DNA from 2 places in the Micromonospora sp. HM134 genome. Region 1 is predicted to be linked to the other one. Evidence: riboswitches for the same ligand, from Rfam matches in the RefSeq annotation. Region 1 holds a riboswitch; the other holds the start of a gene.
The links. Region 1 has a riboswitch for thiamine pyrophosphate ahead of thiE (thiamine phosphate synthase). Riboswitches for the same ligand answer to the same signal wherever they lie in the genome.
Positions count from the first base shown of each region.

Region 1 (3,403 bases):
CCGTCGGCGTACCCCCGGATGACGTGCCGGAAGCCGGGCGGGCGGTGGTCGGGCGCGTGGAGCCGCAGCACCTGGCCCTTGACCGGGCGGACCGGCAGCCCGGTCAGCGCGGCGGCGCCGCAGCCGGCGGCGACCACGACGACCGGCGCGTCCACCTCGGCCAGTCGGGTCACCGCGCCGGGCAGCAGGGTCGCGCCGGCCCGTCCGGCGGCGACCCGCAGCGCGTCGACCAGCCGGCGCGGGTCGACCTGGTGGTCGCCGGGGGCGACCGCGCCGCCGCGCAACCGGGGGGTCAGCGCCGGTTCGCGCTCCCGTAGCTGCGACGGCCGCAGCGCGCTGATCGGCAGCCCCAGCCCCTGCTGGTACGACCAGAGCCGGCGCGCCTCGGCCAGGTCGTCCCCGGTCAGCCCGACGACGAGGGTGCCGTCGGTGCGGTACCCGAACTCCGTTCCGGTGGCTTCGGTCAGCTCGGCGGCGAAGCCCGGCCAGCGGGCGGCGGACTCGGTGAGCAGCCCGGTCAGTTCCCGTTCCCCGAAGTACGCCTCGGCGACCGGGGCGAGCATCCCGGCGGCGACCCGGGACGCGCCGGAGCCGGGGGCCGGGTCGTGCACGGCCACCCGCAGGCCCCGGGCGGCGCAGCGCCAGGCGATCGCCAATCCGACCGGCCCCGCGCCCACGACTGCGACGTCGGGCCGGTTCAGCACGTCAGCGCCGCGATCAGTTCGGCGGTGGCCCGGCCCGGGTCGGCGGCGGTGGACAGCGCCCCGACCACCGCCACCCCGTACGCCCCGGCGGCCCGCAGCGCCGGCACCGTGGCGACGGTGACCCCGCCGATGGCGATCACCGGCACGTCGACGGCATCGGCGACGGCGCGGATCCCGGCGGGGCCGATCGGGTCGGGCAGGCCGGTCTTGGTGGCGGTCGGGTGGCACGGGCCGACGCCCAGGTAGCTGGCCCCGGCGGCGACCGCCCGTGCGGCGGCACCCGGTTCCCGGGTGGTCGCCCCGAGCACGGCGTCGGGGCCGAGGACCCGGCGGGCCGCCGCGACGGGCAGGTCGTCCGCGCCGACGTGGCCGCCGTGGGCGTCCACCGCGAGGGCTACGTGCAGCCGGTCGTTGACCAGGCAGGTCGCCCCGTACGGCGCGCACTGCTCGCGCACCCGGCGGGCCAGGTCGTAGGCCTGCCGGTCGGTGGTGTCGTCGGTCACCCGGACCTGGACGACCAGCTCGTCGCGGGCCACCGGGAGGGCGGCCCGCAGGACGGCGAGCGGGTCGCACCCGGGGCGGGTGTCGGTGATCAGATGCAGTCGGCCGAGGGACGGCACGGCAACTCTCCTCCCTGCGCCGGCATTACCCGGATCAGGTTCGACGGTCGGGGGCTCTCAGCCCCCCTCTCAGCCCGGTGTACCGGGCTCCCGTGGGTCACGTGCCTGTGACCGTACGACAGATCCGCTGATCCGCCAAGGGGTGTTAGATTGATCCAGCAACGTCGATGGCTACTATTTTGGGCTTGTATCCACATAAGCCGGAAAAGCGAGTCGCCGATACCGAATCGTTACATGCTCATGCCTTGCCGGAAACCAATCCAGCGGCGCTAATTTGTTCAACCGATCGACATTATTCCGGTGCGAAGCCTCGGCGTGGCCCGCACCTGATCGCCACCGGTGCGGACCTCGGCGGGCCCACACCGATCCGACCGGGGACGGTCTGCGGCGAGTCGTCCCCATGCCCCCACCACTGTCCAACGCGGACAAAAGGAGCATGGAGTGTCTCCATCCCGCCATCGCCGCGCACGTCGCGGTCCACTGGGTGCCGGTCTACTGGCCCTCTCCCTACTCGCCAGCGGTCTGATCGGCGGCACCGCCGCCCAGGCCGCTCCCGTCGCGCAGGCCCGGCCCCAGGCCGCACCCGCGCCGGCGGCGGCAGCCGCCGCCGAACCGTTCTCGGTCCTGGTCTTCTCCAAGACCGCTGCGTTCCGGCACGACGCCATCCCGGCCGGCATCGCCGCGATCCAGAAGCTCGGCACCGAGAACGGCTTCACCGTCGACACCACCGAGGACGGGGCCGCCTTCAACGACACCAACCTGGCCAAGTACCAGGCGGTGATCTGGCTCTCCACCACCGGTGACGTCCTCGACGCCACCCAGCAGGCCGCGTTCGAGCGCTACATCAAGGCCGGCGGCGGCTACGCCGGCGTGCACGCCGCCTCCGACACCGAGTACGACTGGGCCTGGTACGGCAACCTGGTCGGCGCGTACTTCTCCGGCCACCCGGCCAACCAGCAGGCCACCGTCAAGGTCGAGGACCACGCGCACCCGTCGACCGCCGACCTGCCGGACCGCTGGTCCCGGTTCGACGAGTGGTACAACTTCCGCACCAACCCGCGTTCCAAGGTGCACGTGCTGGCCAGCCTGGACGAGAAGTCCTACAGCCCGGGCGCCGGCGCGATGGGTGCCGACCACCCCACCGCCTGGTGCCAGGACTACGACGGCGGTCGGTCCTGGTACACCGGCGGCGGCCACACCCAGGCGTCGTACACCGAGCCGGAGTTCCTCAGCCACCTGCTCGGCGGCATCCGCACCGCGGCCGGGGTCGAGAACGCCGACTGCGGCGCCACGAAGACCTCGAACTTCGAGAAGGTCACCCTCGACAGCAACACCAACAACCCGATGGAGCTGGACATCGCTCCGGACGGCCGGGTGTTCTACGCCGAGCGTGACGGCCGGGTGCAGATCGTGAAGCCGGACACCGGCAACACGGTCACCGCGACCCGGCTGGACGTCTTCACCGGCAACGAGGACGGCCTGCTCGGCCTGCGCCTCGACCCGGACTTCGCCACCAACAAGTGGATCTACCTGTACTACGCACCGGCCGGTGGCGCCCCGCGCAACTACCTGTCCCGGTTCACCGTCAACGGTGACACCATCGACAAGGCCACCGAGAAGGTCGTGCTCCAGGTCGACACCCAGCGCAACACCTGCTGCCACGCCGGCGGCAGCATGACCTTCGACTCGAAGGGCAACCTGTACCTCGCCACCGGCGACAACACCAACCCGTTCGAGTCGAGCGCCTTCACCCCGATCGACGAGCGGGCCGGCCGGCAGGACTACGACGCGCAGCGCAGCGCCGGCAACACCAACGACCTGCGCGGCAAGGTGATCCGGATCCACCCGGAGGACGACGGCACCTACACCGTCCCGACGGGGAACCTGTTCGCCCCGGGCACCGCGAAGACCCGTCCCGAGATCTTCGGCATGGGCTTCCGTAACCCGTTCCGGATCGGCGTCGACCAGAAGACCGACACCCTCTACGTCGCCGACTACGGGCCGGACGCCTCGGCGGCCAACCCGAACCGTGGCCCCGAGGGCCTGGTGGAGTGGAACATCGTCGCCACCGCCGGCAAC
Region 1 is NZ_CP041061.1:6,620,202-6,623,604, forward strand. Features, by position in the region: gene thiO (glycine oxidase ThiO) at 1-704, opposite strand, end outside; gene thiE (thiamine phosphate synthase) at 698-1,324, opposite strand; TPP riboswitch at 1,319-1,427, opposite strand; gene FJK98_RS28705 (ThuA domain-containing protein) at 1,766-3,403, shown strand, end outside.

Region 2 (3,403 bases), 690 kb from region 1:
CACGCTGGGGTGGCCGGGCACCCACACCCCCTCGGCGGCGAGGGCGGCCCCGTGCGCGGCGAAGACCGCCTCCGGTGTCCCGTCGGCCCGGACCCCGCCGCCGGGGGTGAGCACCACCACCCGGTCGACCAGGGGCAGGGCGTCGGCGACCCGGTGTTCGACCAGGACCAGGGTGGTGTCGGGGTCCAACGCGCCGGCCACCGCCGTGCGGACCAGTTCCCCGCCGGCCGGGTCGAGGTTGGCGGTCGGCTCGTCGAGCAGCAGCAGCCCCGGCCGCAGCGCCAGCACGCCGGCCAGGGCGAGCCGCTGCTGCTCTCCGCCGGACAGCGCCGCGGTGGGCCGGTCCCGGTGGTACGGGAAACCGACCCGGCGCAGCGCCTCGTCCACCCGGGGCCAGATCTCGTCGCCGGGCACCCCCCGGTTCTCCAGGCCGAACGCGACGTCGTCCCCGCAGCGGGCCATCACGAGCTGGGACTGCGGGTCCTGGAAGACGGTGCCGACCCGCTCGCGGGCCTTGGCCGGGTCGAGGCCGTCGATCTCGACGGTGCCCTCCTGCTCGCCGGAGTCCGCCGGCAGCAGCCCGGCCAGCGCGGCCAGCAGGGTGCTCTTGCCCGCCCCGGACGGCCCCAGCAGCAGCACCCGTTCCCCGTGGTCGATGCGCAGGTCGACCCCGCGTACCGCCCAGGCCCGCCGCCCGGCGTGCCGCCAGCCGAAGCCGACCAGCCTCACCCCGGCCACGCCGTCGACCCCTTCCCGCTCGCCACGGCAGGGTCAGACGAGCGTGCGGTCGCGGGCGGCGGGGAACCGGTCGAGCACCCCGGTCTCGGCGAGCGCCCGGGTCAGGTACCAGCCGCCGACCCCGGCGACGACGGCGGCGCTGACCACGGTCAGTGCCGCGTACGGCAGGCGGTAGCTGGTCAGGGCGTACTCGGCGTTCCAGACGAAGAAGTCGAACAGGGCGGCGCTCAGCCCGGTCATCGCCCCGGCCAGCACCGCCACCGGCAGCCGGTACGCCCGGTAGCGGAACGCGGCGAAGGCCAGCTCCGCGCCGAGGCCCTGGATCAGGCCCTGCACGATGGTGACGCCGCCCCACTCGGCGCCGAGCAGCGCGGAGACGGTGGCGGCGACGGCCTCGCAGAACAGGGCCGCCCCGGGCTTGCGGATGACCAGGCCGCCGAGCACGGCCGGGACGAGCCAGACGCCGTACATCACGGCCTGGCTGGCCGGTGCGGCGGCGAACGCCGGGTCGGCGGCCTTCCAGACCAGGCCCCAGGCCCAGAAGATGACGCCGAAGGCGACGGCGATCACGGCGGCGACCACGATGTCGATGGTGCGCCACCGGTTGGTGGTGGTGTGCTGCATGTCGGTGCCTCCCAGTCCAGCGATCGAACCAGGAGAAGACGCACGCCGCGCCCGGCGGCTGCCGGACGGCGGCGCGGCTGGAGGTCGACCGAACTCCCTGCGCTGGCATTACCCAGATCAGGTTCGAGGGTCTGCGGGCGGTGCCCGCACTCTCAGCGCTGTGCGCTCCCCTGTCGGATGTGAAGTTGTCTCGGCAGACGCTAGCACCGACCTGCGGCAACGGCCCAGCAGGTCACACGGTTCCCGGCATTCGACGTCCGGGTGGGCTGGGTAGGCTGGCGATCGTGCGGGTGGCGGCGCGGGGTCTGACGTTCGACGTACGGGCCGGTGGCCCCGAGGGCGGCGAGGTGGTGCTGCTGCTGCACGGTTTTCCCCAGCACGGTGGGGAGTGGGACGCGGTGACGCCCGCCCTGCACGCCGCCGGGCTGCGCACGTACGCCCCCGACCAGCGGGGTTACTCGCCCGGGGCGTGCCCCGTCGCGGTGGCCGACTACCGGCTGCCGGAGCTGGTCGCCGACGCGGTGGCGGTGCTGGACGCGGTGGGCGTCGACGCCGCGCACGTGGTGGGGCACGACTGGGGCGCGGTCGTCGCCTGGGCGCTGGCCGCGCGGCATCCGCAGCGGGTGCGTACCCTCACCGCGGTCTCGGTGCCGCACCCGGCCGCCTTCGGGTACGCGTTGGCCACCGACCGTGGGCAGCGGGCGCGCTCGTCGTACATGGCGTTGTTCCGCCGGGCGGGCCTGGCGGAGCGGGTGCTGCTGGCCGGGCGGGGGGTGGTGCTGCGCCGGCTGTTGTCCGGCGTCGGCGACCCGGCCCGGGTGGCCCGGTACGCCGGGCCGATGCGGTCACCGGGCGCGTTGACCGGCGCGTTGAACTGGTACCGGGCGATGTCGGGGCGGGACATGAAGGCGGTCGGTCCGGTGCCGGTGCCGACCAGCTACGTGTGGAGCGACCGGGACGTGGCGATCGGGCGGGCCGCCGCGCAGGCGTGCGCCCGGCACGTGTCGGGGGACTACCGGTTCGTGGTGTTCGACGGGGTGACCCACTGGATTCCCGACGAGGCGCCGGGCCCGTTGGCCGAGGTGATTCTCGCCCGGGTGCGCGGGGCGGTCTGAGGGGTGCCGACGGAGCGCCCCGATCGGGGATCGTGAATCGGTTTCGGGCGATCGTGGATCGGGCACAGGCGTTGCTGCCGACGGGGGGTGCCCCCGTCGGTCGTACCGTCTGAACCGGAGGTAGCGCGTGTCGAAGGAATCCGAGAAGCAGCGCTGGCAGCGCAATTTCGCCGATCTGCTCCAGGAACTGCGGGTCGCCCAGACCGGCGTGCAGATCCTCTTCGCCTTCCTGCTGACCCTGCCGTTCAGTAACGGGTTCACCCGGACCAGCGAGTTCCAGCGGGACGTCTACATCCTCGCCCTGCTGTCCGCCGCCGCGGCCACCGCGATGATCATCTCGCCGGTCGCCTTCCACCGGGCGCTGTTCCGCCAGGGCCGCAAGCCGGAACTGGTCCGCTTCGCGCACCGGATGGCCTCCGGTGGCCTGGCCTTCATGCTGGTCGCGATGGTGAGCGCGGTCCTGCTGATCGCCGATTTCGTGCTCGACACCGGCATCGCCGTGGTGCTCACCGTGATCACCGGCCTGTGGTTCCTGACCTTCTGGGTGATCCTGCCGTTCGCCCGGCGCAACTGGGGCGACGACGACATCGACGACGACGATGACGACCCGGTGGTGCTGAACGGCGACTGATCCCGCCCCCGGGTGGTGGTGGATGCGGTGGGCCGGGGGCCCGTCCGGGCCGACGGCGGCCGGGGCGGGCCCCCGGCCCGTCCGCCGGTCGGGGCCGGCCGGCGGGTCAGCGGGCGATCGCCCAGGCCAGCACGGCGGCCAGGATGAGCCCGTTGAGCAGCGCCAGCACCAGGTACGCCTGCGGCGGGATCTTGCGTCCGCGCCGGACGAAGCTGACCAGCACGGCGGCGTACACCAGCAGCAGCACGGCGATGACGATCAGGAAGTAGAGCACCGCACCACCCTAGACGAGCCG
Region 2 is NZ_CP041061.1:5,926,265-5,929,667, reverse strand. Features, by position in the region: gene FJK98_RS25585 (ABC transporter ATP-binding protein) at 1-738, opposite strand, end outside; gene FJK98_RS25580 (ECF transporter S component) at 772-1,362, opposite strand; TPP riboswitch at 1,439-1,544, opposite strand; gene FJK98_RS25575 (alpha/beta fold hydrolase) at 1,647-2,477, shown strand; gene FJK98_RS25570 (DUF6328 family protein) at 2,605-3,108, shown strand; gene FJK98_RS33370 (hypothetical protein) at 3,215-3,382, opposite strand.
Region 2: linked by a shared signal. The riboswitch ahead of FJK98_RS25580 (ECF transporter S component) and the one ahead of thiE (thiamine phosphate synthase) in region 1 are both predicted to bind thiamine pyrophosphate.